Regions from separate parts of the Janthinobacterium kochi genome, predicted to be linked through region 1. Evidence: predicted binding sites of a transcription regulator. Region 1 holds the regulator's gene; the other holds the start of a gene.
What was found. The regulator FliA, encoded in region 1, starts transcription of late flagellar genes. The targets are predictions, from matches to a motif close to CTAAAGTTTNNNNNNNNNNNGCCGNTA.

Region 1 (16,089 bases):
CATAGCCCACCTCGATGCGGTTCGGGTCCGTTCGCGAAGGCGTGGCCGCCAGCTCGAAGCTGCGGTCCGCCACCACCAGCGGCTGGCCCGCGCCGATGGAAATGGTCACGGTATTGTTGGCTGCGGGTTGCACCGTCGCCTTGACATATTTGTTCAATTCCGTGATCAGCTGGTCGCGCTGGTCCAGCAGATCGTTGGGCTGGTTGCTGGCATCGACCGATAACTGGGAAATCGATTTGTTCAGCTCGGCGAGCTGCTTGGCATAGGTATTAATCACCGTCACATTCGACGTGATCTGCGAATTGACGCCGTCGCCGATCTCCGTCAGGCGCGCGCTCAAGCCCTGGAAACGGGAAGCGAGCGAGCCGGCGCTCGACAGCAGCGCCTGGCGCGAGGCGACCGAAGACGGATTGGCGCTGAAATCCTGCACGCCCTTGAAGAAATCTTGCAGGGCGGGCGACAAGCCCGCCGTGGGATCGGCCAGCAAGTTGTCGATCTGGCTGATCTGCGTGTAATAGGTGTCGAGTGCGCTGGTGGCGCTTTGCGCGGCATTGACCTGGGTGGCCATGAAGCTGTCGTACTGGCGCTTGATCTGTGACACCTCCGTGCCCGTGCCGACGAAGCCATAGCCGGCAAAGTTCGACTGCGAAGTCTGCTGCAGCACCGTCTGGCGATTGTACCCGGGTACATTCGCATTGGTGATGTTATGCCCGGTCGTCGACAGGCCCACCTGCGCTGCAAGCAAACCGCTCTTACCGATGCTGAGTAGATTCGAAGTCATGGTGTCTTATTGGTTACCGTCAAATGTATTTACGGCAGCCGCGGCGAAAACTTGAAGCGCGCGTCCTGCACAAGGGTAGGGAGGCGGATTAACCGACCAGAGAATGCTTGATGATTTTTGTCAATTTGGCAGCGTAATTCGGGTCCGTCGCGTAACCGGCCTTTTGCAAGCCCTGGGCGAACGTGCTGGCGTCGCCCGCGCTGGCCAGCACTTTTTCATAGCGCTTGTTGTTGGTAATCAACTGCGCATAATCCTTGAAACTGTCCGCGTAGCTGTCATAGGCGCGGAATTTTTCCACCTTGCGTTGCGCCTTGCCATTCACATATTCCGTGGTGACGGCTTCCGTGACCTTGCCTTTCCAGTCGCCCGTGGCCTTGATGCCAAACAGGTTGTGGCTGCTGCTGCCGTCGCGGCTGATGATTTCGCGCTTGCCCCAGCCCGTTTCCAGCGCCGCCTGGCCCAGCATGAACTTGGCCGGGATGCCGGTGGCGCGACTGGCTTCTTCCGCATGCACGCCCAGCTTTTCCTGGAAGGCGCGCACGTGCGGCGCCTGCGTGGCGTTGGCCTTGTCGCTCAATGTCTTGCCGGTGACGGTGGTGCTGGCCGCGCCATCGGTGAGCGCGCCCTGCTGCTGGCGGAACGCGGCCAGCGCCTGCGCCATGCTCGACGAACGGGGCGACGGCGCTTCGGCGCCATCGGCAGCCAGCGCCTGGTTCGAGGACGACAGTTGACGGATCAGCACGTCCGCCAGGCCCGTGCCGCGCTTGGCCAGGTTCTGGCTCGTCTGCTGATCCAGCATCGAGGTGTACATCTTGCTTTGCTGGCTATCCATGATGCCGTCCTGCGGCGAGGCTTCGCGCATGCTTTTCATCATCATGTTGATGAACATGGCTTCAAATTGCGTGGCGGCCTCTTTCAGGGCGGCAGGGTCCTTCGCCTTGGCGGACTGGCGCAAGCCATCCATGCCCTTGACGTCATAGGCGGCGGTATTGCTGAGGTCGGTTTGGCTGATCATGGCGTACCCATCAAATGATTTCAAGTTCGGCGCGCAGCGAACCGGCCGCCTTCATCGCCTGCAGAATGGCCAGCAAGTCTTGCGGCGAGGCGCCGATGGCATTCAAGGCTTTCACCACGTCGGACAGCGAAGCGCCGCCCTTGACCAGCATGACCTTGCCCGGTTCCTTCTTGATATCGATCTGCGCCGTCTGCGTGACCACCGTGCGCCCGCCCGACAAAGGTGCCGGCTGGCTCACCTGCGGCTCGACATTGATGGTGACGGACAGGTTGCCGTGCGAAATGGCGCACGTTTCCAGGGTCACGGACTGGTTCATCACGACAGAACCGGTGCGCGCATTCATGATGACCTTGGCCGCCAGGCGGGCCGGATTGACTTCGATGCTTTCCAGCTGGCCCAGGAAGGTCACGCGCTGGTCGCTGCCGCCCGGCGACTGCACCTGGATCACGCGTCCGTCCAGCGCGGCGGCCGTGCCGGCGCCGTAGCGGCTGTTGATGGCCTCGACCACCCGGCTGGCGGTGGCGAAATCGGTGGCATTCAATTCCAGGCGTATCGTATTGTTGGCGCCCAGCACCGAAGCGACGCTGCGCTCGACAGTGGCGCCACCCGAGATGCGTCCCACGCTCAAGTGATTGATGACGACGGAGCTGCCGGCCGCCTGCGCGCCCACGCCGCCCACCAGCACATTGCCCTGCGCCATGCCATACACCTGGCCATCGGCGCCCTTCAGTGGCGTCATCAATAACGTGCCGCCGCGCAAGCTCTTCGCATTGCCCATCGACGACACGGTCACGTCCAGCATCTGGCCCGGCTGGGCAAATGCGGGCAAGGATGTCGTCACCATCACGGCGGCCACGTTCTTCAATTGCAAACTGGTGCCTTGCGGCAAGTTAATGCCTTGCTGCTGCAGCATCGCCGCCACGCTCTGGATGGTAAATGGCGTTTGCGTGGTCTGGTCGCCGCTGCCGTCGAGGCCGACGACGAGACCATAGCCCATCAGCTGATTCTGGCGCACGCCGGCGATGCTGGCCAGGTCCTTGATGCGCTCGGCCTGGGCGACGGGCGCCAGCAGGGAGACGGCCAGGCCGAACATGGCTAAAAAGCGGGGGAAGGTCAAGGTCGCCATGATCAGAACGGCAGCAGGCTGAGGAAGAAGCGCGACGCCATCGACGCCATTTCGGCACGATCGATCTGGCTGTTGGTGCGGTACTCGACGCGCGCATCGGCCACCTGGGTCGAGGGCACGACGTTGCCGATGCCGATGGTGTCCGGATTGACCATGCCCGAGAAGCGGATGAATTCCGTGCCCTTGTTCATGGCGATCTGTTTTTCGCCGGCGACGATGAGATTTCCATTTGGCAATACCTCGATCACCGTCACGCCTATCGTGCCGCTAAAGGTGTTGCTGGCGGACTGGTTGTCGCCATCGGCAAATTTTGTTGCGCCATTCGCCGAGACGCTGCCGCCCAGGCGGCCCTGCAGCATGCCTGGCGTGCTGAAGCCCACGCTGCCGGACTTGTTGCCGGAACTGGCGCCCGCCTTGACGGCATTCGTGCGCTCGGTGATGGCGATCGTCATCATGTCGCCCACATGGCGCGCGCGGCGGTCTTCAAACGCGGGACGGTAAGTCGACGGCTGGTAGATGGAACCGTTGCTGACGACCACCGGTTCGGGCATGGGCGCGCGCGTGGTGGTCGGGTATTGCACGATCGAGGTGGGCGTGATGGCGCAGCCGGACAGCAGGACTGCGGACAACAGGGCGATGATGGGGTATTGCATGGCGAACCTCCGCTGCCATCCGGCGGCGGATGGCATGACGACTATGAAAATTAAAGTTGCGACAATTTCTGCAGCATTTGATCGGATGTGGTGATGGCCTTGCTGTTGATTTCGTAGGCGCGCTGCGTCTGGATCATGTTGACCATTTCCTCGGCCACGTTGACGTTCGAGCTCTCGATATAGCCCTGCATCAGCACGCCGGCGCCATTCGTGCCCGGGGTGTTGGTTTGCGCCACGCCGGAGGCCCCCGTTTCCATGTACAGGTTTTCACCCTTCGATTCCAGGCCGGCCGGATTGACGAAGGTAGTCAGTTGCAGCGAACCGATCTGCGATGGCGCCACGGTGTCGGGCAAGGTGACGGAGACGGTGCCGTCGCGCGCCACGGTCAGGCTCAGCGCATTGGTCGGTACGGTGATGGCAGGCTGGATCACAAAACCTTCGGACGTCACCAGCTGGCCATTGGCATCCGTCTGGAAGGAGCCGTCGCGCGTGTAGGCGGTGGCGCCATCGGGCAGCAACACCTGGAAGAAACCGGTGCCGTTGACCATCACGTCGCGCGAATTGCCCGACGCCTGGGGATTGCCCTGGGTATGGATGCGTTCGGTAGCCACGGTGCGCACGCCCGTGCCGATCTGCAAGCCCGACGGCAGCTGGGTTTGCTGCGACGATTGCGCACCCGGCTGGCGCACATTTTGATACAGCAAGTCTTCAAAGACGGCACGCGACTTCTTGAAGCCGGTGGTGCTGACGTTGGCCAGGTTATTGGCGATCACGTCCATCTGCGTCTGCTGCGCTTCCAGGCCGGTCTTGGCTATCCAAAGGGAACGAATCATGTTTTTTCTCCAATAACAGCGCTTGCCAGCCCTGTAGACTATTTCTATGTGACCATTATGCGACCGGCTCTATCAATTCAAAGCGAGGATCTGGGTGGCTTTCGCCGCGTTATTCTCGGCATTCTTCAACAAGCTCATTTGTGTTTCGAACTGGCGCGCCAGGGCGATCATGCTGACCATCGAGTCGACGGGGCTGACATTGCTGCCTTCCAGCGCGCCCGTGGTCAATTTGACGGCCTGGTCGGCTTGCGCCAGCGTGCCATCTTTCAGGCGGAACAGGCCGTCGTCGCCGCGCACCAGTTGCTGCTCGGGCGGGTTGACCAGCTTGATGCGTCCCAGCACCGTGGACGGGCCCGGCGGCACATCGGTGGAAATCGTGCCCACCGTGCCATCGCTGGCGATGGACACCGTCACGCCCGGCGGAATCGCCATGGGCCCCGTATCGCCCTGCACCATCAGCCCGCCCTGCGTTTGCAGCATGCCGTTTTCATTGAGCTTGAAGGCGCCGTTGCGCGTATAGGCTTCGGATCCGTCGGCGGACTGCACCGCGATCCAGCCACCGTTTTCCACGGCCACGTCGAGCGCGCGGCCCGTGTGCTGCATGGGTCCTTGCGTGAAATCGGAACCGACCGTCGAATCTACGACGAAGGCGCGCGTCGGCATCATGCCATCGGCCACCACGGGCACGGCGCGAAACGAGTCGAGCTGGGCACGGAAACCCGTGCTGGTGGCGTTCGCCAGGTTATTCGCCGTGGTCGCCTGCTTGTCCAGGATGTGCTTGGCGCCCGAGCCGGCGGTGTAGATGAGACGGTCCATGTGTTTCTCCGTGCAAAACAAAAGCTGGGGTCAGACCCGGCGGGTCTGACCCCGGTACTATTAGCGCAGGTTGACCAGGGTCTGCAAGACCGAATCCTGCGTCTTGATGGTCTGCGCATTCGCCTGGTAGGCGCGCTGGGCGGTGATCATGTTGACCAGTTCGGCCGTCAGGTCCACGTTCGACACTTCTACGGCCGAGGCGCGCAAGTCGCCCAAGCCGGCCGAGCTCGGCTCACCCGTCATGGGACTGCCCGAGGTCGAACTCTCCGCCCAGGCATTGTTGCCCAGCGGCTCCAGGCCATTCGGATTGGCAAACTTGGTCAACACTACCTGGCCCAGGTCGCGTGTCTTGCCATTGTTGTACTGGCCCTGAATCACGCCATCGGTGCCCACGACGAAACGGCTCAGCTGACCGGCCGCATAACCATCGGCCACGGTGCGCTTTTCGCTGGTGGACGAACTGAGCTGGGTGGAATTGGTGAAGTCGACCTTGATCGCCAGGTTCGCGTTCGCGCCCGTAGCGGGGAAGACGGGCAGGTTGACCGTCACCGGCAAGGTTTGCGGCGGCGTCAGGCCCAGCATGGCGGCCTTGTCCAGGCTGCCGACGCTGTTGAACACCAGCGAAGCCGACCTCACGGCGGGCACTTCCGTCACGGAGGCGATATTCTTGTCGATCTGATCTGGCGTCAGGTTGGAATTGACGCCGTTGGGCACGGCGCTGCCATAGGTGGCGCTGATGGCATTCAACTGGGCGGTGCTGGCGCCGGCCAGCACGGCGGCGGCGCGCACGGCGGCGCCGGCCGCATTGCCATAGGCGACGGCGGCGGCCGTGATAGCTGCCGGTACCAGCGGCACGGCCGTGACGGCGGCCTGGTAGGCGCTGCGCGCGGTCAGCGAGGCGGCATCGGTCTGCGCCGCCGCAGCCACTTTCGCGCTGGTAATTTCCTTGCCGTCAGTAGCCGAGTAGACATCCCAGCTATTGGTGCCCGTCTTGACATAGAAATTGGACATGGTGTGGGCATTGCCCAGCGAATCGAAAACCGGCACGGGGAACTGCTTGGTCCACGACTTTTGCTCTCCCACGCTGAACGGCACCACGGTCGGCATGGCCGAGTTGGAATCGAGGTTGACCTGGGTATCGACCTTGGTGGTCGCCTGCGGCGCCATGTCGGACGGGTCGATCTGCAGCGGCACGACGGCGCCGGCCAGGATCTTGCCGTTCGCATCGGCCGGATAGCCCGTCAGCTGGGCTTTCTGGGCATTGATGATGAAGCCGCTCTTGTCGACCTGGAACTGGCCGTTGCGCGAATACTGGATGGCACCGTTCACGCTGGTGCGGAAGAAACCGCCGCCATTGATGGCGATGTCGAGCGGATTCGACGAACTCTCCAGGTTACCCTGGTTGAACAGCTGCGCCACTTGCGACACGGCCACGCCGATGCCGGGCTGGTTGCCGCCCACGCCATACAGCGAGTTGGCATAGATGTCGGCAAACTGCGCCTGCGACTGCTTGAAACCCACGGTGGCCGAGTTGGCGATGTTGTTGCCGATGACGTCCAGCGATTTGGCGGCGCCATTCAAGCCGCTCAGGCCTTGTTGGAAAGACATTGTGTTCTCCTGGTAGAAATTAGGGGTAGAGGGTCTACGCTACAAACGAGCGGCTTATAAAATCTGTTTTACATCGGCCATGGTGATGCTGCCCACGCCCGGCACATTCAATTTCACGCCACCGGCGCCAGTCGACACGCTGGCGACCGAACCGAACATCAGCGCCGCTACATCCGTGAGCTTGGCCCCGCCGCGCGTCGCTTCCACCGAAAAGGTATACGCGCCGTCGGCCAGCACGATCGGCTTGCCATCCTTGTCGAGCTCGGCGGTGGAACCGTTCCAGCCCAGCGGCAAGGTACCCGCATCCTGCGGGCCCAGGTCGATGGAATGGACTTCCTTGCCCGTGCTGTTGTAGATGATGACCTTGACGCTGTCGGCCGGCGTGGCCAGGTCCACGCCCAGCAGGGCCGCGCTCTTGCTCAGGGTGATGTTCTTGCCTTCCGTCAACACGCCGTGGCCGATGATATTGGCCGCCTGCATGGATTCGGCCTGCTGGTAACTGGTCTTCAGCGTTTCCAGGGTGGTATTGAGCTTGTTGACGCCCGTCACCGTGGACAGCTGGGCCAGCTGGCTGGTCAGCTGTGCATTGTCCAGCGGGTTCATCGGGTCCTGGTTTTGCAGCTGGGTCACCAGCAGGGTCAGGAATTTGTTCGTCTCTTCCTCGACGCTGCCCTTCGCGGCCGTCGTCTTCTTCGGATTCATCGTCGCCATCAGGTCGGTGACGGTGGCGGTGCTGGTATCGATGGTTGCCATAATAGTCAGTCAGCCTTATTGGCCGATGGTAAGGGTTTTCAGGAGCAGCGACTTGGCCGCGTTCATGGTTTCCACGTTGGTCTGGTAAGAGCGCGAAGCCGACAGCATGTTGACCATCTCGTCGACCGTATTCACGTTGGGCATGGTGACGTAGCCCTTCTCGTCGGCCAGCGGGTTCTTCGGGTCGTAGACCAGCTTCATCGGCGACGGGTCTTCGATCACCTTCTGCACCTTGACGGCCGTGGCGCCGTTGGCCATGGGCACGGCCTCGAACACCACCTGCTTGGCGCGGTAGGCTTCGCCCGTGGCGCTGGTGGCGCTGTCGGCATTGGCCAGGTTGCTGGCCACCGTGTTCAGGCGCTGCGCCTGGGCGCTCATGGCCGAACCGGACACATTGAAGATATTAAATAGCGACATGATTATTGTCCTCCCTGGATGGCCGTCAGCATGCCCTTGATCTGCGAGTTGAGGAACGTCACGGCCGCCTCGTAGCGGATGGCGTTGTCGGCAAAGGCGTTGCGTTCGAGATCCATATCCACCGTATTACCGTCGACGGCGCCCTGGGCCGGCGCGCGGTACAGCAACGGCGTGCCGTCGGCCAGGGTCTCGACCTTGCCGCCCGTGCTGCCACCCACTGCGGCGGCGACGCCCTTACCGGGAAGATGCTGCGGCGCCGTGCCCTTCAGGGCCGGCTGCACGCCATCCTTGCGCGCCATCGCGCCCTTCAGTGCGCTGGCAAAATCGACATCGCGCGCCTTGAAGTTGGGCGTATCGGCATTGGCGATATTCGAGGCGAGCAATTCCTGGCGCGTCGAGCGCAGGCTCAGCGCCGTCTCGTTGAAGCGCATGTAATCGTCGAGTTTCCCTATCATGTCAGGCTCCGGAAAGATCTGCCACTGGCGCCTGAGATGGCGAAAGGATGGCGATATAGTGATGACAGGAAACATAGTACGGCGCCCAACGGCAAGGCCATCGCCGGATCAGACTGCACTTTTACCCCTTAATCGGCGCTTCGATCAGGGCAGCGCGCACTATCATGGCAGTATTCCAGAGGCCTATCACCATGAAAACACCGCTCGCACTCCTTCTCGCTCTTGCCGCCCTGCCACTGCTGGCGCAGGCGCAAAACGCCGGCCGGCAGACGCCGGAAGCGTTGCGCAACAGCGTGGAACAATTCCTGCAAGTTCAAAGCAATGGCTTGCCGGGCAAGGTGACGGTCAGCGTCGGCGCCGTCGATCCGCGCCTGAACCTGGCGGCTTGCCCCGCACCGCAAGCATTCATGGCGCCGGGCGCCCGCGCCTGGGGCAAGACCACCGTGGGCGTGCGCTGCACGGCGCCAAGCAACTGGACCATCTATTTGCAAGCCAACGTGGCCGTCGTGGGCGACTACGTGGCCAGCGCCGTACCGCTGGCGCAAGGGCAAGCCATCGATGCCAGCCAACTGGTGACGATGCAGGGCGACCTGGCCGCATTGCCGGCAGGCATCGCCACCGACATGGCCCAGGTCGTGGGCGCCAGCACGAATATTTCCTTACCACCAGGCACGCCGATGCGCCTCGACACCCTGCGCCGCAAGCCGGTGGTGATGCAGGGCCAGCTGGTGCGTGTCGTTTCCAGTGGCAACGGTTTCCAGGTAGCATCAGAAGGCCGCGCCATCGGCAGCGCCGGCGATGGCCAGACGGTGCAGGTACGTACGCAGAGCGGCCAGCAGATCAGCGGCGTGGCGCGCGCAGGCGGCATGGTGGAGGTCGCCTTTTAAACACGGATGGACAGCGATATTGTGGTCTGGCGCACTAAAGTTTCGGCAGAAGGTGCCGATAATGACACATATCCCGGAGTTTCTTGACTTCGACCAGACGAGGATCACGCTGTGAAAATTACCGACAACACCATTAAAAGCAATCCCGGCCTGCCGGTGGCGCCCGCGAATACCTCCGGCGCCCGGAATGCCGAGAAAGCCCAGGCAACACCGACGACGTCGGACAATGTACGCCTGTCGCCGCAAGGACAGGCATTAGCGGCCAGTGCAACTGCCGGCAGCGGCGCCGTGTTCGACACGAAAAAAGTCGAACGCATCAAGCTGGCGATCGCCGACGGCCAGTTCCAGGTCAACTCTGAAAAAGTGGCGGACGGTCTCCTCGACACAGTCAAGGACTTGCTGCACTCACGAAATAGATAGGTTCCCTCATGCAATCAGTGACTCCGTTTTCCAGCCTGCGCGACGAGCAACAGCTCATGACCACATTGCTGGCATTGATGAAAGAAGAACAACGGCATCTGGTTGCCGCTGACATCGATGCAATCACGGAGCTCACGGTGCGCAAGACGGCACTCGTAGGGCAATTGAGCCAGCTGGCGGCGCAACGCCACCAGGCGCTGGCGGCAGCCGGTTTCACGGCCGCCGAGGCGGGCATGGAAGACTGGCTGGTCGGCGCCAGTGAAGCCGAAGCGGCATCCCTGTGGAAAGCCCTGCTCGAGACCACGCGCGAAGCCAAGGAACAAAACCGGCTGAACAGCCTGCTGGTCAACAAGCACATGCTGCACACGCAAGGCGCCCTGAACGCCATGCGCCCCACGGCCCAGAGCGGCAATTTCTACGGCCCCAGTGGCCAACCGATGACGAACACAGCCAGCCGGCGCGTCGTCATCGGCTAATTTCCCTTCTTATTTCCCTTATTTAACAGCAATCCCTTGGCAAGGCGCAGCGCGCCTTGCCAGCTCAGCCATGCGCGGGTCGTCCCGCATGCTGGCGAAATTTCGCCGCGATGGCCCGCCCCTTCGCTGCGGCGGCAGCTTGCTGCTCCGGCGTCAGTTCCGCCTGCAGCCAATGCCAGTATTCGTCCTGATACGGATTGGTCACGCCGGGCGCCAGGATATCGTCGTAGACGAGGCGCAGCGCCAGCAGGTAGCCATACGCTTGCGTCGCATCCTTCTGCACCACCTCGCCATCGCGCAGATATGCCATCATCAGGGTAGCCACGCTGGTCAGTTCCGCCTCGTCCGCCTGCGCCGTCAGCTGGGCGATGGCTTGCCGCTTCCATGCCTGCACCAGCGGATCGTCGGGACGGTTGCGCAGTGCGCTGCGGTCGCCGAACGGGCCTTCCGACAGGAACAGGGTGGCGGCACCGGGCACGCCGGCCTTCGCGGCAGTGGCCAGGTAGCCGAGGCGGTCGTCGCGCTGGCGCTGCGTCAGGCCCGCGCACAGCTGCTGCTGGGCGACTTTTTCTTCCGCCGTCATCTCGCGGCCCAGCTCGAATTCCAGCCCCGGCAAGCGGCTTTCGCGCTGGAAAACGATGCAGTCGTCGATCAGGTTGAAGGCCGCATACGCGTCTTCCGCCCTGCCGCTGGCGCCCAGGCGTTCGAGCCGCTGCGCCAGGGACACGACGACGGGCGGCTGGGCCGCAGGGACGGAGGCATCGACAGAAAAATATGCTTCCAGGCTCCGGCCCGCTGGCGCGCTGGCGGCAGCGGTGGCGGCAGCTTCGGGCACGCCGTCGTCGGACGCGGGCCAGCAGGTCAGCGCCAGCGCTGCCGCGATGGCAGCGGCGATGGCGATGCCAGTAAATGTACTCTTCATCATGAAGTGGCGCACGTGGATGGGAAACGCACGTTACCACAGGCGCGCGGCACAGTTCCGCACACACGCGAGCCGGCTAGCCGCCGGCCTTTTTCGCCTGGTGGCCCAGCTTGGCCAGCGCGGCCAGGATGGCCTCCATGTGGTCACCCTGCACTTCGATCACGCCATCCTTGACGGTGCCGCCCGAACCGCACTGCGTGCGCAACTGCTTGCCCAGCAAGGCCAGCGCGATGGCGTCCAGCGGCAAGCCTTTCACCACGGTGACGCTCTTGCCGCCGCGGCCCTTGGTCTGGCGCGACACGCGCACCACGCCATCGCCCGCAGGCGCCGCCTTGGCTTGCGCCTTGCACACGCATTGCGCCAGCGGCTGGCGGCAGGCGGGACACATGCGGCCCGTTTCGGTGGAATAGACGAGACCGCCCAGGGAACTGCTTTTCATGATCGAGAGATAAAAAGGGAGAAGGCCGCGATTGTACCAAGCGCCGGGGTTCAGTTGGCGGGCGCAGGCGCAGGCGCCACCGGTGCCGTCGGCACTTCCGTCACCGTTTCGGGAATGCCGGACAAAATCGTCACGGCGACCCTGCGGTTGCGCGCGCGGCCTTCCGGCGTGGCGTTCGGCGCCACGGGAATGTTGTCGGCATGGCCCACGGCCGTCAGGCGCGACGCTTGCACGCCGCTGGCGATGAACAGGCGCACCACGGCGCTGGCGCGCGCGGCCGACAATTCCCAGTTCGAGGCAAAGGTCGAATTGCTGATCGGCTGGACATCCGTATGCCCTTCCACCTGCACGTCGTGCGTGTCATCCTTGAGCAGCACGGCCACAGCGCGCAAGGCCTGGTCCGACTCTGCCGTCAGCCCTGCGGCGCCCGGGTCGAACAGCACGCTGGCATTGATTTCCACGCTCACGCCGCGGCTCGTCTGCGTGACCCGCACTTTTCCTTCCTTGACCAGCGGCGCCAGGGTGGACGTCAAGTCCTGCGCCAGGCGCGTCATGTGTTCGCGCTCGCGGCGGATGGCTTCCGTGCGGCGTTTCAGGGCGGGGTTCGGCAGCGGGATCGCCTGCGGCGCTTCCATGATGATGGGCGGTGCACCCTTTTCCAGGCTGAAGGCCTGGCCGATGGCGTTCTGGAAGACGCGGTATTTACCTTCGTTGACTTGCGAAATCGCATACATGACGACAAAGAAGGCGAACAGCAAGGTGATGAAGTCGGCGTACGAGATCAGCCAGCGATCCTGGTTGTCCGGTTCCTCGTCATACTTCCTGCGCGCGCGCCGCATCATGCTCAGTGCTCGTGCAGCAGGCTGGCCACGCGCTCTTCGATGATGCGCGTATGGTCGCCCGTGGCGATGTCGTACAGCACGGCGGCCGTGATTTCATACTGCAGCACGCGGCGCGTGACGATGGCCTTGAGTTTATTGGCCACCGGCAGGAACAGCAGATTGGCCAGGCCGACACCATAAATCGTTGATACAAACGCCACGGCGATGCCGTTGCCCAATTTACTCGGGTCGGTGAGGTTTTCCATCACATGGATCAGGCCCAGCACGGCGCCCAGAATACCGATGGTGGGCGAATAGCCGGCCGCCGATTCCCACACCTTGACGGCCTGGCGCTCGGCCATTTCATAGGCGGAGATTTCCACGTCGAGCAACTGGCGCAGCTTGTCGGGGGCGATGCCGTCGACGATCATCCGCAAGCCCTTGGCGTTGAAGCGGTCGGCCGTGTTTTCCATCAGGCGCTCGAGCGCCAGCGTGCCATCGCGGCGCGCCGTCAAACTCCATTGTCCGATGTCGCGCGCCAGCGCGGCGCGCGTGTCGGCCGGTGGCAAAAACACCCAGCGCAGCATTTCCAGGCCGCGCACGAAGGTGCGCAGCCGCGTTTGCAGCAGCACGGCGCCGAAGGTGCCGACGATGACGATGGCAAAGGCGGCCGGCTGCAGCAGGGAGGCCATCTTGCCGCCTTCCAGTGCCTGGCCGACCAGGAGGCCCGCCAGCGCCAGCGCCAGCCCGATTACGCTGGACCAGTCCACGCCAGCTCCCTCAAGGTTGCGCGCAGGCGCGCGACGGCCTGGGTATGCAGTTGCGAGACGCGCGATTCGGAGACACCCATCACCGCGCCGATCTCCTTCAGGTTCAGCTCTTCTTCGTAATACAGGCCCATGAGTATTTTCTCGCGTGGCGGCAGCGCGTCGATGGCATCGATCACGGATTGCCGGAAATCGGTATCGAGCAAGGATCGCAAGGGGTCGCTGTCCTCGTCCACGCAATGGCGGTCGAGGAAGCTGTCATTGCCGTCCGGGTCATGAAAGTCTTCGTAGTACAGCAACTGGTGGCCGCCGCCGTCGCCCAGCATTTCCTGGTAGTCGGGCAGCGACATTTTCAGCAATTTCGCCACTTCCGACTCCGTCGGCGGGTGGCCCAGGCGCTGCTGCAGGGTGCTCATCGCCTCTTCGATCTTGCGCATGTTCTGGCGCATGCTGCGCGGCAGCCAGTCGCTGGTGCGCAATTCGTCGAGCATGGCGCCGCGGATGCGCAGCACGGCATACGTCTCGAACTGCGCGCCATGCGTCTCTTCATAGCGGGTAATGGCGTCGAGCAGGCCGATCATGCCGGCCTGGATCAGGTCATCGACCTCGACCGAAGGCGGCAATTTCGCCTTCATATGGTGCGCCAGACGCTTCACCAGCGGAATATGCTCCGTCAGCAAATAGTCCTTGTTCGATTTCCCTTTGACCGTGTACATAGGCTGCTTATTGTTTTAACTGCTATCGTGTGCTGATGATGGAATCAGGCGCTGAACTGGTGCAGGCTCCCCGTCTGGTACAAGGTGCCACCGAGCACCGGCGCCGCCGAACGGGCCAGCCGCTCGGCCAGTCCGCGAAACGCCACCGAGGCTCCCGCCAGCGGAAAGGCATCGACCACACTGCGCCCCAGACGCGCCGCGCGGTGCAGATACTCATCGGCAGGCACCGACCCCATCGAGGTCAATTTCACGGCCAGGTAGCGGCTCGCCGCCTGCGCCATATTATCGTACACCACTTTTGCCTCGGATTCGGAAGCGCCGGTGACCAGAATGCCAAACGGACGGCGTCCCAGTTCCTGGCTCAGGCGCTTGATCAGGCAATACGCGGCCTTGATCGAGGTGGCGCTGGTCGACACTTGCACCACGATGTCGGACGAGGCCATCAGCGGCACGGGGAAGCAATCGCCCTCGTCGGCCATGACGCCGTCGACCAGCACGATACCGCTCTGGCGCGCCAGCACTTCGAAGGTCTTGCCCAGGCGGCGCAGTTCTTCCTCGCCCGCATAGTCCATGCTGTCCATCAGGTAGTTGCGCGCGCCCAGGCTGGCCACGCCAAAGCCTTGCGGCACCTGGTGGATGACCTGGTTCAGGGCGCACTGCTGGCGCGCCACGTCGCGCAGGCTGGCGCCGTGCGCCAGTCCCAGGCGGGCAGCCACGCCATCGCTGCCGCCACTGGCATCGAGCAGCAGCACGTCATTGCCGCCGTAGACCAGCGAGGCGCCCAGGTTGACCAGCATGGCACCCTTGTCATCTTGCGGCGTGGCCGATAAAAATGTCATCACGCGCGGCTGCGGGCCGGCCAGCATGCGGCGCAGGCCTTCGGCCTGGTCGAAATCGAAATTAGCCAAGGCGCACCCCGCGCGCTTCATTGTTGCGGGCAGCTGCCTGCGCCATCAGCAGCGGCAATTCGGCATCGGAAAACTGCGTCGCCGCCGCATCGCGCTTGAGCTTGAAGGCGCGGTCGATCAGGTAGCCGCGGTCGGCCAGGTACAGATCTTCCGGCACGCGCTGGCCATTCGACACATAAAACAGGTTGAGCTTCTGGCGGATCACCACGTCGAGCACATTGCCGATCGAGGCCGCTTCATCGAGCTTGGTCATGATGCAACCGGCCAGGCCGCTGCCCTGGTAGGCGCGCACCACTTCATTGAGGGTTTCCTGCGTCGCCGTGGAATTGAGGCACAGCAGGCGTTTCACATCGGCGCCGGCGCCCGACAGCATGGCCACCTGTTCCGTCACCATCTGGTCGCGCTGGCTCACGCCCACCGTATCGATCAGCACCGTGTGCTTGTTTTTCAATTCCTTCAGGGCGATGCGCAAGTCCGCCTCATCCTTCACCGAATGCACCATCACGCCGAGGATCTTGCCATAGATGCGCAGCTGTTCGTGCGCGCCGATACGGTAGGCATCGGTGGTGATCAGGGCCAGCTTTTCCGGGCCGTGGCGCATTACGCAGCGGGCCGCCAGCTTGGCCGTGCTGGTGGTCTTGCCGACGCCGGTCGGGCCCACCAGGGCAAACACGCCGCCCTGCTCCAGCATGGCGTCTTCATTGGCCACCGTATTCAGGTTACGACTGAGGACGGTCTTGATCCAACGCATGCTTTGCGCGCCATCGAGGCCGGCGGGCAGCTTGTCGATCAGATAGCGCGCCAGGCTGGCCGAAAAACCGGCGGCCAGCATTTCGCGCAGCACCACGGCTTTTTGCGGCTCGCGCTGCTGCGTCGAGCCCCACGAGATTTCCGCCAGCTGGGTTTCCATCATGCCGCGCATGGCGCGGATTTCATTCATCATGCCGCTCATTTCGGCGGCGGCGTTCTCTTTGACGTGCGCCAGCGCGCTGGCCATCATCTGCTGCATGCGGGCCATGTCCACTGGCTCGGAAGAAGCCTGGCGCGGCGCGGCCGGGCGTGGCGCAGCCGGGCGCTGGGCCGGGGCGGCCTGACGCTGCGGCGTGGCGAACTGGGTCTGCAACTGGGGACGGGGCTGGGACATTTCGGACGCGGCCGGCGGCGAGGCCAGCGAAGCGGCATCGTCATTGGCCAGCGCGAGGATTTCCACCACGCCATCGGCCTGACGGTTCGACAGGATCACGGCATCGGGGCCCAGCGCTTCGCGCACCTTGCG
Region 2 (16,089 bases), on a different contig from region 1:
GCGAACACGTTAAAGCCCAGCATCACATACGGTTTCGCCAATTGCTTCGATGGCTTGAAATGTTCGCGGTAGTAGGCCACGGCTTGCAGCATCATTTGCGGCGCGAAGTGCGAGGCGAAGGCGTACGGCAAGCCCAGGTGGGCTGCCAGCTGGGCGCCGAACAGGCTCGAACCGAGTATCCACACGGGCACTTTGGCGCCCTTGCCGGGCACGGCCAGCACGCGCTGGCGCGGCTCGTCGGACATGTAATCGATCAGTTCCAGCACGTCTTTCGGGAATTGCTCGGCGTCGGACTGCAGGTCGCGGCGCAGCGCGCGCGCCGTCGTCTGGTCGGAGCCGGGCGCGCGGCCCAGGCCCAGGTCGATGCGGCCCGGGTGCAGCGCTTCCAGCGTGCCGAACTGTTCCGCGATGACCAGCGGCGAGTGGTTCGGCAGCATCACGCCGCCCGCACCCACGCGGATGGTCGTCGTGCCGGCCGCCACATGGGCGATGACGACGGCTGTGGCGGCGCTGGCGATGCCGGGCATGCCGTGGTGTTCGGCCAGCCAGTAGCGGTTGTAGCCCCAGCGTTCGCCGTGCTGCGCCAGGTCCAAAGTATTCTTGAACGACTGGCTGGCGTTGCTGCCTTCGGCGATGGGTGCGAGGTCGAGTATGGAAAATGGAATCATGGTAGCGATATCGGGACGTGGTGGAAAATCACAATGGACGATTTGTCTATCCCCTGACGACAATAGGGTCGGCCTTGGAAGCGGCAGGGATGACAGGCTGTGCACATGATAATGCGAATCGGGAATTTGCGTACTGATCGGTAAAAAACTCGTCTCGATTGGAAATCGGAGTGGTCGATGCCAGAGCGTGTTCCCTGCTTTGTGCCTTGTCGGGACGGGGACGGAAGACGACAAGTGGCCGATTGCCACGGCTCTGTATGCGATGAAAGCCATCCGGTACAAACAGGTGCCACAGGTGCCGCTGAGCAAGCGCTTCGGCCAGCTCGCCTGCCGCGATTGTCCGTTAGCGAGCACTACGCGGGGTATGCCGAACATGCGTTCATTTTGGAAAAGCAGCTGCGTCTGACCCTGCCGATGTACACGGCTATCTTGCTCGCTCCGGCGAAATGGCCGCTTGCAAAAACAGAGGGAAGTCATAGACTGCAAGCCTGAGACGAATCCGGGTGCCGAACTTTTTATGCGCATGCGGGTCTGACGTTTCCATGTAGGAAGGGAGCAGCTATGCATGAACAACAGGACGCCCGGCTGGCGCCAGGCAGGGCAGGCGGGTTGGTACCGCGCCTGAACCCGGACGAGGAGTGGCCATGAACTGGCCGCTGGAACTGGAAGTGGCGCACAAGCTGGCGCGGATGCGGGGCTGGCTGGAGCAGGAACGTGCCGGTGCCGTGCGCCTGCGCGGCGTGGACTGGTTTGCGTGGGCCACGGCGGGCGCGTCGAACAGCCATAGCCATACGGCCGAGTGCGGCTGCGCGGAAGTGCTGGTGACGCGCGACGCCGCCTACATACTGACCGACGAAGCCGAAGCCATGCGCATGCGCGAGGAAGAAGTGCGCGGGCCGTGGACGTGGCAAGTGTCGCCCTGGATGCAGCCGCAGTTGTATGAATTGCGCGAACATTTCGTGCAGCATGCGGCCGGTGGTGCGCCTGTCTTGTCCGACCGTCCGGGCTTGCACGAACGCAGCCTGCCCGTGGCCCTGCGTGAAGAGCGGCTGGTGCTGCTGGAATCGGAGCAGCAGCGCTATCGCCAGGTAGGACAGCTGGCTGCCGGCGCGGCCGCCGATGCGCTGCGCCAGGCCCGCCCCGACTGGAGCGAGCAGGAACTGGCTGCCGCGTGCGTGCGCGCGCTGTGGCTGCGGGGCTTGCAGGCTGTGCATGTGCTGGTCAGCGGCGAGGAGCGCCAACAGCGGTACCGGCGCGCGCCGCCGGCCCAGGTGGTGTTGGGCACGCAAGCCGTATTGGCCTTGTGCGCTCGGCGTTTCGGCCTGTGCGCCAGCCTCAGTCGTCAACGGCGCTTCAGCCCGGCGCAGCGTCGCGCCGATGGCGCGGCGGTGGCCATGGACGATGCCGATGCCGCCATGCTGGCGCTGGAAGCGGTGGCGCTCGACGCTTGCGAAACGGGCCATGCGCTGAGCATGGTGTATCACGCGCTCGATAGCGCCTACGCGTATGCCGGCCAGCCCGACACGGTACGCACCAGCCGGCAGGGTGGCATCCATGGCTACCTGGCGCCCGAAGTGGCCGCCGGCGCGCACACGGAAATCATCCTCAAGCGTGGCATGGCGCTGGCCTTCCACCCCAGCTTGCCCGGCAGCACGGTGGAAGACACGTTTTTGCTCGACGGCAACCAATTGCACAACCTGACGCACGACCCGGCCTGGCCCTCGGCCGTGGTGCAGGGGCGCAGCCGGCCGCTGACCCTGGCCTTGGTCTGATGCGGCCATGTGCGGAAAACATCGGCAGGCATCGGCACCTATCAATAGCGCTGCAGCAAGGCGCCCGCGGTGATGCGGATAGCAGCGATTGCTTCAGGTAAGAGCATGGCGGCGCCGGGATATTCTGCAGCCGTCATTGTCGATTGCGCTAGATCAAGCGGCTACTTGCCGTGCTTGGTATAAACGATGCTGGCAATCACCATTTTGTGCACCCGCACGTTTCCTCACTGTCGAATAGGGAGAAAAAATGTCATCTGGTCCTACCGCAAAACTGATCGATGAGTTGGTGCTGGCCGTAGTCGGCACTGCGCGCGATGCCCGTGCACGCCATGTACTGACCCAGGCCTTGCATGGCCTGGTGCGGCTGGCGCGCTCGGAACAGTTGCTGGACATGCAGCGCGATGCTGCACGCGCCATGGGGGCCGGCAGCCGGCGCGAGGTGCGCGCCCTGATGCGGCGCCTGGGCACGCGCACCGCGCGCAGCCAGGGACAGTTGCGGCTGGCATTGCTCGATAGCGAAGCGGACCGCGCCTGACGGGCTGTCACGCGCCAGTTCAGGCATCGGGCAGCGGCGTACCCTTGCCGAGGGCGGTGGCGACCATTTTCGGCCAGAAGAAATACAGCGGCAGGCAGACAGCCGCAGCGGCAGTGATATCGACCACCCAGTCGCTGACGGCGCCATGGCGGTAAGGCAGGAAACTCTGGATGAATTCGTCCAGCGCGCCCATGGCCGCCACCATCAACACCGACAGCAGCGCCCGGCGCGCCATGCCGCCGCCCGTGCCGCTGAACAGGATCAGGGCCAGCACGCCATAGCCGAAGGAATGCAGCACGCCGCCCGAGGCATATTGGCCCACGTCCGCGCGCACGCCCGGTATGTCGCCGATCAGGATTACCAGGACATACAACAGCAGTGCTGTACGGTAGCGCAGGCGTTCGTGGCGGTCGGCAAAACAGAGTTCGAGTAATGGTGCAGGCATGATGCGTCAGGATAGGTGGAAAGGCAGTCACAATATCATGTGCATGGCGGGCCGCTGTGTTTTTGCGCAAGAGCCCGCCGTACAGGCAAAAAAAGGCCCGCGGGGACGCGGGCCAAAAACCCAAATGAAATGGGTCAAGAGTTGAGAGTTGCTCGGTACTTGCCATGTCGCCCGCCTTGCCGGCGCGCGCCACAGTCATGAAAGGGGAGTGGTGTGCCATCGCAGCACACCTGTCTGTAGTCAGGCATATCGGTTGCCTGTACAGCAGATGAAGCAAGTATAGGGGGCGAAGATGACGGGCCGATGACACGCCGCAACATTTTTTTGCGGCAGGCAGAATGAGTGGAAGGATTGTGCATCATGGCAAGAATGGCCATGTTTCAGGAGCGACGGCAAAAAAAAAGCCCGCTGGTGAAAGCGGGCTTAAAACTATTTTCTTGGAGGAGAATAGTGGAGACAGGTGCATTATGCTGCGTCGCACGATATGTGTCTAATGATCTTTTTAAATATGCATTATTCTTTTTTGATATAACTCTGCTGTTTCACTCTCACTCCTTCACGGCCACTGTGTAGTTGAGCGCCATGCGTCCGCCATCGACATAGATGGTCTGGCCCGTCATGTAGGTGGCGTCGTCGCTGGCCAGAAAGGCGGCGATGCCGGCCACTTCTTCCGGTTCGCCGCAGCGGCCCAATGGGGTGCGCGACAGGATCGTGTGGCGCGCCTGCGGGCTGGACAATACCGCTTGTTTAGCCAGTTCCGTCAGGATGGTGCCCGGCCCGATGCCGTTCACGCGCACGCCATGCGGTGCCAGGTTCAAGGCCATGACCTTGGTCAGCTGGTTGATCGCGCCTTTCGACACCACATACGGCACCTGGTTCGGAATCGCCAGCTCCGCATTCACGCTGGACATATTGATGATGCAGCCGGTGTTGCGCTTGACCATCTCGCGCGCCACGGCCTGGCCGCACAGGAACATCGATTTCAGGTTGATGCGCATGACGCGGTCGAAATCGTCTTCGCAGACATCGAGGAAATCGGCCGCGTGCGTGACGCCTGCATTGTTGACGAGGATATCGATGTGGCCGAACTGCGCCAGCGTTTCCTTCAGCATGGCATCCACGTCCGCCTTCTGGCTGACGTCGGCGCAAAAGAAGCGCGCTTGCGGGCCGAGGGCAGCCGCCGCCTGCGCGCCTTCTTCCTTGATGTCGACCAGCATCACCTGCGCCCCTTCGGTGATCAGGCGCGTGGCGCAAGCGAGGCCGATGCCTTGCGTGGCGCCCGTGACGATGGCGGTTTTATTGACCAGTTTCATGTGTGCTCCTCGGCGGTAATAGGGGCCGCGCTGCCCAGCCTGCCAGGCTGCGCGGCAATGGGCAGATTTTAATCCCTGGGCAGGAATCAGAGGAGGATGGGTTCGTTCGGCAACTGGTTGCCACGCGTACCGTCGGCGGGAAAGTGGCTTTGCAACAAGGTATTCAGTTGCTGCAAGGCGTCGAGCGTGCTGTCGTGATAATTGCTGTCCTTGAAACCCCTGGTCATGGTGCGGCACACGCCTTGCCACTGTTCCGGCGTGACGCGCCGGCCTACGTTGCGGTCGGCGACGATATCGACCTGGTGCTCGGCCAGGTTGATATAGATCAGTACGCCAACGTTATCTTCCGTATCCCACACGCCATACTGGGCAAACAGTTCGCGCGCCCGCTCGCGGTTGCTCACGCCCTGGTAAGCCATGCCCGGTGTCAGGGCCGCCTCGACAATCAGGCGCACTTCCGCCTGGTGCATCGCCTCACCATCGGCAATGGTCGTCTCGATGGCTTTCAGGGTGCGTTCGGGAAATGCCTGGCGCGCCGTCGCGGGCGTGCCGCGCAAATGCTTCAAAGCGCGTCCGCAGCGTTGTCCAAATGATAGTTGTTTCGTCATTACCAATCTCCCGAGGCGCCGCCGCCGTCAAAACCGCCGCCGCCGCCACCGAAACCACCGCCGCCACCGCCACCGCCAAAACCACCACTGCCGCCGCCGCGGTTGTTCAGCGCCTGGCTCAAAATGCTGCCCAGCACGACGCCCGTGGCGCCGCTGGACCAGTTGCTGCCGCGCTGCAGGCGGGTAGGTCCGCCGCGCGAGCGGAACACGGTCAGCACGACCAGAAAGCCGAAGAACAGCAGCGGCAGCCAGAAGGTCAGGCCGCCCGCTTCCACGGTCGCCGGGGTCTTTTGCTGTGCGGGAGCGGGGAATTGCTCCTGGTTCAGCAATGTGGCAATCGCGCCAATGCCAGCGACCAGACCGCCGTAATAGTCGTTTTGCTTGAAATGCGGCGCGATCACGTCTTGCAGGATGCGTTTCGATTGCGCATCCGTCAGCACGCCCTGCACGCCGCGGCCCGCCTCGATGCGCAGGCGGCGCAAGGACGATGGATTGTCTTTCGCCACCATCAGCAGCACGCCGTCATCGACGCCCTTGCGGCCCAGCTTCCAGGCATCCGTCACGCGGATGCTGTATTGCTCGATGGCTTCCGGTTCCGTGCTCTTGACCAGCAGCACGGCGATCTGGCTGCCTGTCTTGGCTTCGTAGTCGGCCAGCACGCCTTCCAGCGCCGCTTTCTGCTTGGCGTCGAGCATGCCGGCGTTATCCGTCACGCGCGCGGCCAGCGGCGGCACGGCTTGCAAGCCTTGTGCGCTGGCGGGCACGCTGGTGCACAGCAGCAGCGCCGTCGCCAGCGCCGCCAGATAAGACCAGGCTTTCATCTTATTTGCCAAAGTTGACGGTCGGTGCGGTCGATATGGCTTTTTCATTTTCCACCGTGAACGATGGCTTGACCTTGTAGCCGAAGACCATGGCCGTCAGGTTGTTCGGGAAGCTGCGTGCATGCACGTTGTAATCCTGCACGGCGACGATGTAACGCTGGCGCGCCACGGTGATGCGGTTTTCCGTGCCTTCCAGCTGCGACTGCAAGTCGCGAAAGCTGGTGTCGGCCTTCAGGTCCGGGTATTTTTCGGCCACCACCATCAGGCGCGACAGGGCCGACGACAGCTGTCCCTGCACCTGCTGGAACTTTTCGAACGCGGCCGGGTCGTTCAGCACTTCGGGCGTGATCTGGAAGCTGGTGGCGGCAGAGCGCGCCTTGGTCACCGCTTCCAGTGTCTCGCGCTCGTGCGTGGCATAGCCCTTGACGGTATTGACCAGGTTGGGGATCAGGTCGGCGCGGCGCTGGTACTGGTTGACCACTTCGCCCCAGGCGGCCTTGGTGGCTTCGTCCTTGGTCTGGAAGTCGTTGTAGCCGCAGCCTGTCAGGATACCGGTCAGGACGGTGACGCTCAGCGCCAGGCGCAGCCATTTGGTGAATTGATTGGTGATTTGCATGATGGGTTCCGTGCAGAGTAAAAGAGGTGAGACAAATATACCTGAAATGGCCCGGGATGTCGGTTTAATAAGCGCTGGCCGCCGCCCGTGGCTGCCTTGGCGCGCCGTGGCAACCCTGCGCCGCGTTACAATACGGGGTTTGCAACTGAATATAGAGAAGGTGTGCCGTGAATTTCATCAATAAATTATCCGCCGCGTGGACGGCCAATAATTCCCTGCTGTGCGTGGGACTGGACCCCGACCTGGCGAAACTGCCGGCCGAACTGCGCGATCTGCCTGATGGAATCACCACCTTTTGCACGCGCATCATCGATGCCACGGCCGATCTGGCCTGCGCCTTCAAGCCGCAGATCGCCTATTTCGGCGCACTGGGCGCGGAAAAGCAGCTGGAAGACATCTGCCGCTACGTGCGCGAGAACTATCCGCACATCCCGCTGATCCTCGACGCGAAACGGGGCGACATCGGTGCTACAGCCACGCAATACGCGCGCGAAGCGTTCGAACGCTATGGCGCCGACGCTGTCACCGTGAACCCGTACATGGGCGAGGATTCGCTCGATCCCTACCTGGCGTGGCAAGACCGCGGCGTGATCATCCTGTGCCGCACCTCGAACCCGGGCGGCTCCGATCTGCAATTTCTCGACACGGATGGCGTGCCCCTGTATCAGCGCGTGGCGTGCCTGGTGGCCGAGAAATGGAACAAGAATGGCCAGTGCGCGCTTGTCGTCGGCGCCACTTTCCCTGAAGAACTGGCGCAAGTGCGCGCCATCGTGGGCGACATGCCGCTGCTGGTGCCCGGCATCGGCGCCCAGGGCGGTGATATCGCTGCTACCGTCGGCGCGGGCCAGACGGCGAACGGCATGGGCATGATGATCAGCTCGTCGCGCGCCATCATCTACGCCACGCCGCAGCCTGGCGAAGACTGGGCCGATGCGGCGCGCCGCGTGGCCATTGAAACGCGCGATGCGATCAATGCGCATCGTTCGGTTTAAAAACGATATACAGTTGGCCTCACAGCGCCTAACAAAACCGTAGCGAGCGGAAGGGAGAGGTGGCCGAGAAGCGCAACCGTACTGGAGTACGGTGAGCATCGCAGGCCACCTATACCGACGCGCAGTAGGTTTGGTTAGGTGCGACTAATCGCGCTGTGGTGCAACGATCTCCGCGTAATCGTACAGTTCGCCCAGAATTTCCTCTCCCCGCTCATCGACCGATTCCGACAGCACGTCGATTTCCGTAAACAGCATTTCGATGGTGCGGGCGCCGCCGTCGCCGTCGAACAGGCGGGCGGCGCGGTGCTGTTCCCAGCGCAGGCTTTCCGCTTCGCTCAGGGTTTGCGGGAAATTGCGGGCGCGGTAGCGGAACAGCAATTCCTGCAGGCGTTCGTCGGCAAACGAGGGGCGGGCCGTGGCCAGCTTGGCTGGTGTGTCGCGGCGCAGGGATTCGAGCAGGCGGCGGTCGTCGTTGCTGACGAAACCGTTGTACAAATCCTCATCCACGTCCAGCGTGACGTTCGCGCCCGGGCGCTGGAACACTTCGGCCCAGATCGCATCCATGTTCGGCGCCGTGGCGGCCAGCTGGGCGTTGATTTTCGCCGCATCCAGATCGATGCCCCACTGCGCTGCCATGGCCGGCGACAGGGTTTTCAGGTTGCCGACCAGCATGGGCGACTTGTTCAGGTGCACGCTTTTGACGGGCAGGCGCGTCATGCCTTCCGGCATGGCATCGTTGCGCGTAAACAATCGCGTGCGGATGGTGTCGGCGTCCAGCGAGAACAGTTCACGCGGATCGTAGGCGCAATCCCAGACGAGGATTTCGTTCTTGTTGCTCGGATGCGTGGCCAGCGGCCAGACGATGCCAAGGCAGCCCCGTTCGGCGGGGAACATGCCGGACACGTGCAGGAAGGGCTGGCGCTCGCTGGCGGCCAGGTGCATGCCCATTTCGCTGGCGACCCTGTCCTTCTTGTGCAGTGCCAGGCAAAATTCGAACAGTTTTGGCTGTTTTTCGCGGATCAGGCGGGCCAGGGCGATGGTGGCGCGCACGTCGGACAGCGCATCATGCGCCGCTTCGTGGACCAGGCCATTGGCCTTGCTCAGGTGTTCCAGTTTAAAACTGGTCTGGCCATCGTCGCGCTTCGGCCATTGAATGCCTTCCGGGCGCAGCGCGTGCGTCATGCGCACCACGTCGAGGATGTCCCAGCGGCCGCAATGGTTTTTCCATTCGCGCGCATACGGGTCGATCAGGTTGCGCCAGAACAGGAAACGCGTGACTTCATCGTCGAAACGGATGGTGTTGTAGCCCACGCCGATAGTGCCCGGTTCCGAAAAGGCCGCTTCGATGGTGGCGGCGAACTGGTGCTCGGGCACGCCCAGCTGCAGACACTGCTGCGGCGTGATGCCCGTGATCAGGCACGATTGCGGGTCGGGCAGGAAATCATTGGCAGGCTGGCAATACAGCATGATGGGCTCGCCGATCTCGTTGAGTTCGGCATCCGTGCGGATGGCGGCGAACTGGGCCGGGCGGTCGCGGCGCGGCTGGGCGCCAAAGGTTTCGTAGTCGTGCCAAAGAAAGGTCTGGGTAGTCATTGATGGTCGTTACTTGATTGGTTATCTGGGCCGCTCAAAGCGTCGCAGCTACAGTTTTCTGAAAACCTGCCGATACTACACGAGAGGATGGTCATCATTGCGTTTCCCGCATGGTGGCATATATTGCCCGTTCAAGGAGGTCTATCGTGTCAATTCCCATCGCTGCAAGCAGCAATTCCACCCCTTCCGTGACTTCCGTCAGTACGGGCGTTGCCGGCAAGGACGAGAAAGTCCAGCAAAAGGACGGCGTTAACGCTGCAATGAGCGTTAACGACCGCAGCAAGCTGCAATTGAACGCTTCCATCATGCAGGCGTCGCTGAACGTCTCGATCGGTTCGGAAAACGAGCCGCTGGCGCTGCTGTACAAGACGGCCATCACCAACATCAATGAAGCGCTGAAGGGCCAGTACGGCGAGGACGCGATCCAGAACGCCGCGTCGCAAGACAATAGCGCCGAAGCAACGGCGAGCCGCATTGTATCGCTGTCGACGGGTTTTTTTGACGCCTTCAAAAAACAGAATCCCGGCATGGATGACGATACGGCCCTGACAAAGTTCATGGACACCATCAGCGGTGGCATGGAAAAAGGCTTCAAGGAAGCGCGCGACATCCTCGGTGGATTGAAAGTGCTGAATGGCGATATCGCCGGCAATATCGACAAGACATACGAGCTGGTGCAGAAGGGCTATGCGGATTTCATCGCCGCGCACAGCAGCAAGAAGGATGAGGCCGCCAAGCCGGATGCGGCCAAACCGGCCGACAGCAAGGCTGCCTGATCATCATTACGTAACGCGCCGGAAGCGCCTGAGAATATCAGGTGCTTACGCGGTTGCGGCCGCCGGCCTTGGCGCGGTACAGCGCCGCATCCGCAGTGGCGATCAGCGCCTCGTCGTCCTGTTCGGCCGCCAGGCTGGCCACGCCGAAGGAACCCGTGATGTGCGGCAGCGCGCTACGCATGTCGGCGAAGATGACGGCTTGCTGCATGCGCTCGCACAAGCGCTCGGCGACCCGCAGGGCCACGTGTTCGCTGGTATCGGGCAAGATCACCATCATTTCCTCGCCACCATAGCGCACGGCAAAATCCGTGGGCCGCAGGGCAGCACCCAGCACTTGCGCGGCGATGCGCAGCGCCTGGTCGCCCGCCTGGTGACCGTGGGTGTCGTTGAAACGCTTGAAATGGTCGAGATCTATCATCACCAGCGATAGCGGCGAGGCGCTGGCGTGGGCGGTGACGATCATGTTCGGCAGTAAATCGGTCAGCCAGGCGCGGTTGTACAAGCCCGTCAGGCTGTCGACCATCGATAGCTGGCGGTAGAATTCGCCCAGCTTCTGGCGCCGGCGCAGCAGGGCATTGGCGGCGCGGATGCGGAAGGACAGCAGGCGCAGCAGGTTGCGTGCCAGGCCGTTCGATTGCTCGATCAATTCCCAGACGACGGCCGCGTCGATCACCAGCAAATCGGTTTCTTCCAGGGCGGAAATGGCGGCCAGGTTGCTCGCTTCATCGAGCACCGATTGTTCGCCCACGCTTTCGCCGGGCAAGACCTTGCTGACGGTGCCGTCATCCATGCCCGTGTGGGTGTCGGCCGCCACGGCCAGCGAGCCGCGCAGGACGATGTACAGGCTGGTGCCCTGGTTGTCGGCAATGGCTTCGCCTGCTTCGAGGCGCATGACGGGGCAGGGCGCCAGCATGGCGGCCGTCTGGCTGTCCGCAGCATCGCTAAATAGCTGTAAATCGCCGATGTTGCAGCCTGAAGCCCCGAAGTTGCCGATCTGTTCCACAATCATACTTTCAAAAAGCCGGCGCGCGCGAGCAGAGGGCCGGTAGCTTCATGATAGCTTAAAGCGGCCTTGGCTGTAACGCCAAAGGCTTGCTTGATGTCACTTACTGTGAGAAATACGACAATTATTTCATGGTCGCGTTAATCAGCTGGAATGATGCTGGTTTTAACCTTGTTGTTGCCGCGCGCGAAAGGCGGGGCCGGATGTGCAAAGGCAGCCTTGAACGGCTGCCTCAGTCTCTGGAAATCGTGCTGTTGGGCGATTACTCGGCGGTTTCTTCCGCTTCGGCCGTATCGATCACGGCATTCTTGCCGGTGGCGTGGCGCTTGCTGTCTTGCAGGCGGCCCAGGGCGCTATCGATGGCGCGTTTCAGTTTGTCGGTGGCGCCGGCAACGGCTTGATGCACGGTGGCGTTCTGTTCGGTCACGGCAATCGGTTGATAGCCAGCAACGCGTGCTTCCATGACGCAGCGAATATCGTCGGCGCCGCCTTTCGGGCCATTCGTGTCGCTGATGTGGACTTCGATGCGGGTCAGGTTGTCGCGGAAGCGGCTCAGTGCGCTTTCAAGTACGGATTGCACATGTTCGTTCAGTCCAGCGGTGTTGGCGATGGTGCTGTCGGTATGAATATTGATTTGCATATGCTTACTCCTGTCAATTCAAAAAAAACCCATCTCAGGCGTGCTGCGGCCTGGTTGCTGCCTCATGCACATGACCTCGTGCATGGAACTTATCTTACTCCAGTTTCCACAATTTCAAGGGGTCTGTACGATTAAGATGCGCTTAACCCTTCAGCCAGGTCAAGTTTCCCTGCGGAATTCTTTTGCCCCCTGCTTACCCATTGATCAGGCCGGCGGCGATATTGATGGACAGGCCCAGCACGACCAGGTTGAAGAAAAAGCTCAGCACGGATTGTCCCAGCACGATCTGCCGCATCAGCCGCGTCTGCACGCAGACATCCGACGTTTGCACGGCCACGGCGATGGTGAAGGCGAAATACAAGAAATCCCAGTAATCGGGGTTTTGCTCATCGTCGGGAAATTTCAGGGGGCGTAGTGCGGGGTCGGCCTGGTAATACAGGTGGGCATAGTGAAAGCAGAACAGCGTACCGACAAGGAACCAGGAACCGACCAGGGTGAGGATCGTCAGGCCGTAATGCAGCGCGCGCTCGTCCGGCGCCATGTCTTTCATCGAGGAGAGCTGCGAAACGATGGCCACCAGACTCATCACTGATGCGACGGACAGGGCCGACAGGACCGTGGTAGCGCGCTCATCCTGGCGCTGCGCCATCGCCTTTACCTTGTGATGGTTGGCGCGCATCATCATCCAGGCCATCGTCACCAGGTAGAACCAGACGGCGACGTTCCACGCCGTCAGCAAACGCGTCATCTGTTGCCAGGATGCAGGCAGCAGCAGGCCTGCCACCACGCCGATGGCCGTGGCCATGCTCAGGTGGGGGCGGCTGCGGATGAAACTGTGCAAGGGAAGCGTGATTTTCATGGTGCCGTGTCGTCAGTAGCGATAGCGCATCTTAGTCCTTATGCGCTTGCCGCGGTGGCCGTCCTGGCAGCCGCTTCCTTCTCGTGGTGGGGGAAGCGGTCCATGCGCGACAGCACGGGGAACAGCACGGCCCACACGCCCGTCACGGCCAGGGTGGCGGCGCCGCCGAAGAGCACGGCGCGCACCAGGCCGAACCAGCCGGCCGTCAGGCCCGATTCGAATTCGCCCAGTTCGTTCGAGGCGCCGATGAAGACGGCGTTCACGGCGCTGACCCGGCCGCGGATCTCGTCGGGCGTCTCGAACTGCACCAGCAAGTGGCGGATGTAGACGCTGACCATGTCGCCGGCGCCCATCAGGAACAGCGCAGCCAGGGCCAGCGGGAAATAGCTGGTGCTGCCCAGCACCAGGGTGCCCAGGCCGAAGACGGCCACGCCGCCGAACATCCAGGCGCCCACGCGGCGCGTGATGGGAAAGATGGTCAGCGCGATCGAGCACAGGGCAGCGCCGGCGCCCGGTGCCGTGCGCAGCAGGCCCAGGCCGCTGGGGCCGATATGCAGCACGTCATGCGCGAGCGCTGGCAGCAGGGCCGTGGCGCCGCCGAACAGCACGGCAAACAGGTCGAGCGAAATGGCGCCCAGCACGATGGGTTTCGACCAGACGAAGCGCAAGCCTTCGAGCAGGGTGTGCCAGCTGACTGGAGCGCGCTGCACCACTTGCGGCGCCGGCGTGGTGGCGCGCATCAGCAAGACGGACACCACCAGCAGCGCGGACGAGATTAAATACACCACCTTGGGGCCGAAGTAATACAGCACGCCGCCCAGGGTAGGCCCCAGGATGATGGCCACATGCGAGCTCGATGAGCTGAGCGCGACGGCGCGGCTGAAGTGTTGCGTGGGCACCATGTTCACCAGCACGGCTTGCGTGGCTGGCATCATGAAGGCGCGCGCGCTGCCGAACAGCACCAGCACGGCAAACACGGGCCAGATGATGGAAATATTGCTTAACGTAAACGCCAGCAGGGCCAGCGCGCAAGCCAGTTGTGCGGCCAGGCACCAGGCGATGATGTTGCGGCGGTTGTAGCGGTCGGCCACATGGCCAGCCGGCAAGATCAGCACGAGGAAGGGCGCGAACTGCGCCAGGCCGATCAAGCCCAGGTCGAACAGGCTGCCCGTGATCTGGTACACCTGCCAGCCGATGGCCACGCTTTGCATCTGCACGGCCACGGTGCCCAGCACGCGGGCGGACAGGTAGCAGGCGAAGTTGCGGTGACGCAGGATACTGAAACCGTTGTCGGCGGACGCGAGGGACATGAACACTTTCCAGGGCACGGCGGGGTGAGGCGGGTGGTGGCAGCGGATGCCGCGCCAGCAGCCCCGCTGTCTGGAGGCTTACTTGGCCAGGTCGGCTTCGGTGGTGAAGGCGTCTGCGTAGAACTCGTCGGTTGGCAGCTGGCACAGTTGCACGAAATCGCGGTTGGCCGATTCGACGACGATCGGTGCGCCGCAGGCATACACTTGATAAGCGGACATGTCGGGCAAGTCGGCCATGACGGCCTGGTGCACGAAGCCCGTGCGGCCTTCCCACGCGTCTTCCGGCAAGGCGCCCGAGACGACGGGCACATAGGTGAACTGCGGCAAGTCGGCGGCCCACTGGCGGCACAGCGCATCCATGTACAGGTCGTGCGGACGGCGCGCGCCCCAGTACAGGGTGATCGGGCGTGGGGATTGCTCGTTGATCATGTGCTCGACGATGGCTTTCAATGGGGCAAAGCCCGTGCCTGAGGCCAGCAGCACGACGGGCTTGTCGGAATCCTCGCGCAGGAAGAAGGTGCCCATCGGGCCTTCGAAGCGCAGGATGTCGCGCTCTTTCATGCTGCCGAATACCTGGTCGGTGAACAGGCCGCCCGGCATGTGGCGGATGTGCAGGCTCACGGGGCCGCCGTCGACGGGCGCGCTGGCCATGCTGTAGCTGCGGCGTTTGTTGTCGCGCAGCATGATTTCGATATACTGTCCGGCGCGGTAGTGCAGGCGCTCGCTGGCCGGCAGCTGCAGGGTCAGCACGACGACGTCGGGCGCGACCTTTTCAATCGTGGTCACGCGCGACGGCATTTTCTTGATCGGGTAGTCGCTGCTGCCCGCCACTTCGCGCGCCTGCACCACCAGGTCGCCCTGGGGCACGGCGCAGCACAGCAGCGAGTAGCCGGCCGCCGCTTCATCTTCCGTCAGGGAGCGGGCCTGGTATGGCTTATGCTGTACGCTGCCGGACACGATCTTGCCCTTGCAGGAACTGCAGGCGCCGCTCTTGCAGCTATACGGCAAGCCCACGCCGGCGCGGATCGCTGCCGATAGCACGGTTTCGTCCGCTTCGCAGCTGAATTGGTGGCCGCTGGGCTGAACAGTAATTTGAAAAGTCATACAATCCTTGAGATGAAAAATATGTTAATGCACTCTTTGCGCAAACCGGTGGGCTTGCCGCGCCTGCTGATCCTGGGCTGCGGCGACGTCGGCCTGCGCCTGCTGCGCCTGCTGCCCCTGCTGCGCGCGCGCTTTCGCGTCTTTGCCGTCACCAGCCAGCCGGCGCGCTGCGCGCAGCTGCGGGCCGCCGGCGCCGTGCCCATCGTGGCCAACCTCGACGACCGCGCCAGCCTGAAACGGCTGGCGGGACTGGCGACGCTGATCGTGCACCTGGCGCCGCCCCGGTCGTCGGGCTTGCTTGACCAGCGCACGCGCAATCTGGCCGCCATTTTACCCGAGCATGCACGCCTGGTGTATGTGAGCACCAGCGGCGTGTATGGCGATTGCGCCGGCGCCTGGGTCGATGAGACGCGGCCACCCGCGCCGGCGAATGCGCGCGCGAAGCGGCGCGTGGATGCCGAACAGGTTTTGCGTGCCTGGGGCGCGCGCCGCAGCGCCAGCGTCGCCATCTTGCGCGTGCCCGGCATTTATGCGGACGACCGCCTGCCTTTGAAGCGCCTGCGCGAGGGCACGCCAGCCCTGGCCGCGAGCGACGATGTGTACACCAACCATATCCATGCCGATGACCTGGCGCGCATCATCGAACGGGCTTTGTGGCGTGGCAAGCCGGGACGCGTGTACCACGCCAGCGATGACAGCGAACTCAAAATGGCCGAGTATTTCGATGCCGTGGCCGATACCTTCGGCCTGCCGCGCCCGCCGCGCCTGCCGCGTGCCGAACTGCAGCAAGTGGTCACGCCGATGCTGCTGTCGTTCATGTCCGAATCGCGCCGCCTGCACAATGTGCGCCTCAAGCGCGAGCTGGGCGTGCGCCTGTGCTACGCGCGCGTGGCCGATGCCTTGCAGTCGCTGTCTGCCGACGGCGCCGGCATCGGGTAAAATGGCCGGTTATCTGCGCACTTTGCTGGGCCGGCGCGCAGCGCGCCGTTGCGGCGGTGCGCCATTCACTTAAGGACTACAGCATGACCACCCTC

Region 2: the regulator FliA is predicted to act here: its motif matches at 9,412-9,438, upstream of ACQ4WL_RS22565 (DUF5610 domain-containing protein).

What each region holds. Positions count from the first base shown of each region.
Region 1 is NZ_JBNYXO010000014.1:46,803-62,891, forward strand. It holds gene flgK (flagellar hook-associated protein FlgK) at 1-781, opposite strand, end outside; gene flgJ (flagellar assembly peptidoglycan hydrolase FlgJ) at 870-1,796, opposite strand; gene ACQ4WL_RS23445 (flagellar basal body P-ring protein FlgI) at 1,807-2,922, opposite strand; gene ACQ4WL_RS23450 (flagellar basal body L-ring protein FlgH) at 2,925-3,575, opposite strand; gene flgG (flagellar basal-body rod protein FlgG) at 3,626-4,408, opposite strand; gene ACQ4WL_RS23460 (flagellar basal body rod protein FlgF) at 4,481-5,224, opposite strand; gene ACQ4WL_RS23465 (flagellar hook protein FlgE) at 5,285-6,832, opposite strand; gene ACQ4WL_RS23470 (flagellar hook assembly protein FlgD) at 6,887-7,585, opposite strand; gene flgC (flagellar basal body rod protein FlgC) at 7,601-8,002, opposite strand; gene flgB (flagellar basal body rod protein FlgB) at 8,005-8,457, opposite strand; gene flgA (flagellar basal body P-ring formation chaperone FlgA) at 8,649-9,344, shown strand; gene flgM (flagellar biosynthesis anti-sigma factor FlgM) at 9,456-9,764, shown strand; gene ACQ4WL_RS23495 (flagella synthesis protein FlgN) at 9,773-10,240, shown strand; gene ACQ4WL_RS23500 (hypothetical protein) at 10,305-11,165, opposite strand; gene ACQ4WL_RS23505 (translation initiation factor Sui1) at 11,239-11,601, opposite strand; gene motD (flagellar motor protein MotD) at 11,652-12,440, opposite strand; gene ACQ4WL_RS23515 (flagellar motor protein) at 12,446-13,192, opposite strand; gene ACQ4WL_RS23520 (RNA polymerase sigma factor FliA) at 13,174-13,905, opposite strand; gene ACQ4WL_RS23525 (MinD/ParA family ATP-binding protein) at 13,950-14,813, opposite strand; gene flhF (flagellar biosynthesis GTPase FlhF) at 14,806-16,089, opposite strand, start outside.
Region 2 is NZ_JBNYXO010000013.1:16,418-32,506, forward strand. It holds gene ACQ4WL_RS22515 (LLM class flavin-dependent oxidoreductase) at 1-668, opposite strand, end outside; gene ACQ4WL_RS22520 (M24 family metallopeptidase) at 1,313-2,440, shown strand; gene ACQ4WL_RS22525 (hypothetical protein) at 2,688-2,975, shown strand; gene ACQ4WL_RS22530 (VanZ family protein) at 2,995-3,420, opposite strand; gene ACQ4WL_RS22535 (SDR family NAD(P)-dependent oxidoreductase) at 3,969-4,733, opposite strand; gene ACQ4WL_RS22540 (TPM domain-containing protein) at 4,820-5,341, opposite strand; gene ACQ4WL_RS22545 (TPM domain-containing protein) at 5,341-6,162, opposite strand; gene ACQ4WL_RS22550 (LemA family protein) at 6,164-6,778, opposite strand; gene pyrF (orotidine-5'-phosphate decarboxylase) at 6,946-7,770, shown strand; gene sbcB (exodeoxyribonuclease I) at 7,915-9,363, opposite strand; gene ACQ4WL_RS22565 (DUF5610 domain-containing protein) at 9,510-10,139, shown strand; gene ACQ4WL_RS22570 (GGDEF domain-containing protein) at 10,177-11,142, opposite strand; gene ACQ4WL_RS22575 (HPF/RaiA family ribosome-associated protein) at 11,405-11,782, opposite strand; gene ACQ4WL_RS22580 (DUF1345 domain-containing protein) at 11,976-12,641, opposite strand; gene ACQ4WL_RS22585 (MFS transporter) at 12,680-13,951, opposite strand; gene ACQ4WL_RS22590 (CDP-6-deoxy-delta-3,4-glucoseen reductase) at 14,030-15,055, opposite strand; gene ACQ4WL_RS22595 (SDR family oxidoreductase) at 15,068-15,994, shown strand; gene ACQ4WL_RS22600 (hypothetical protein) at 16,078-16,089, shown strand, end outside.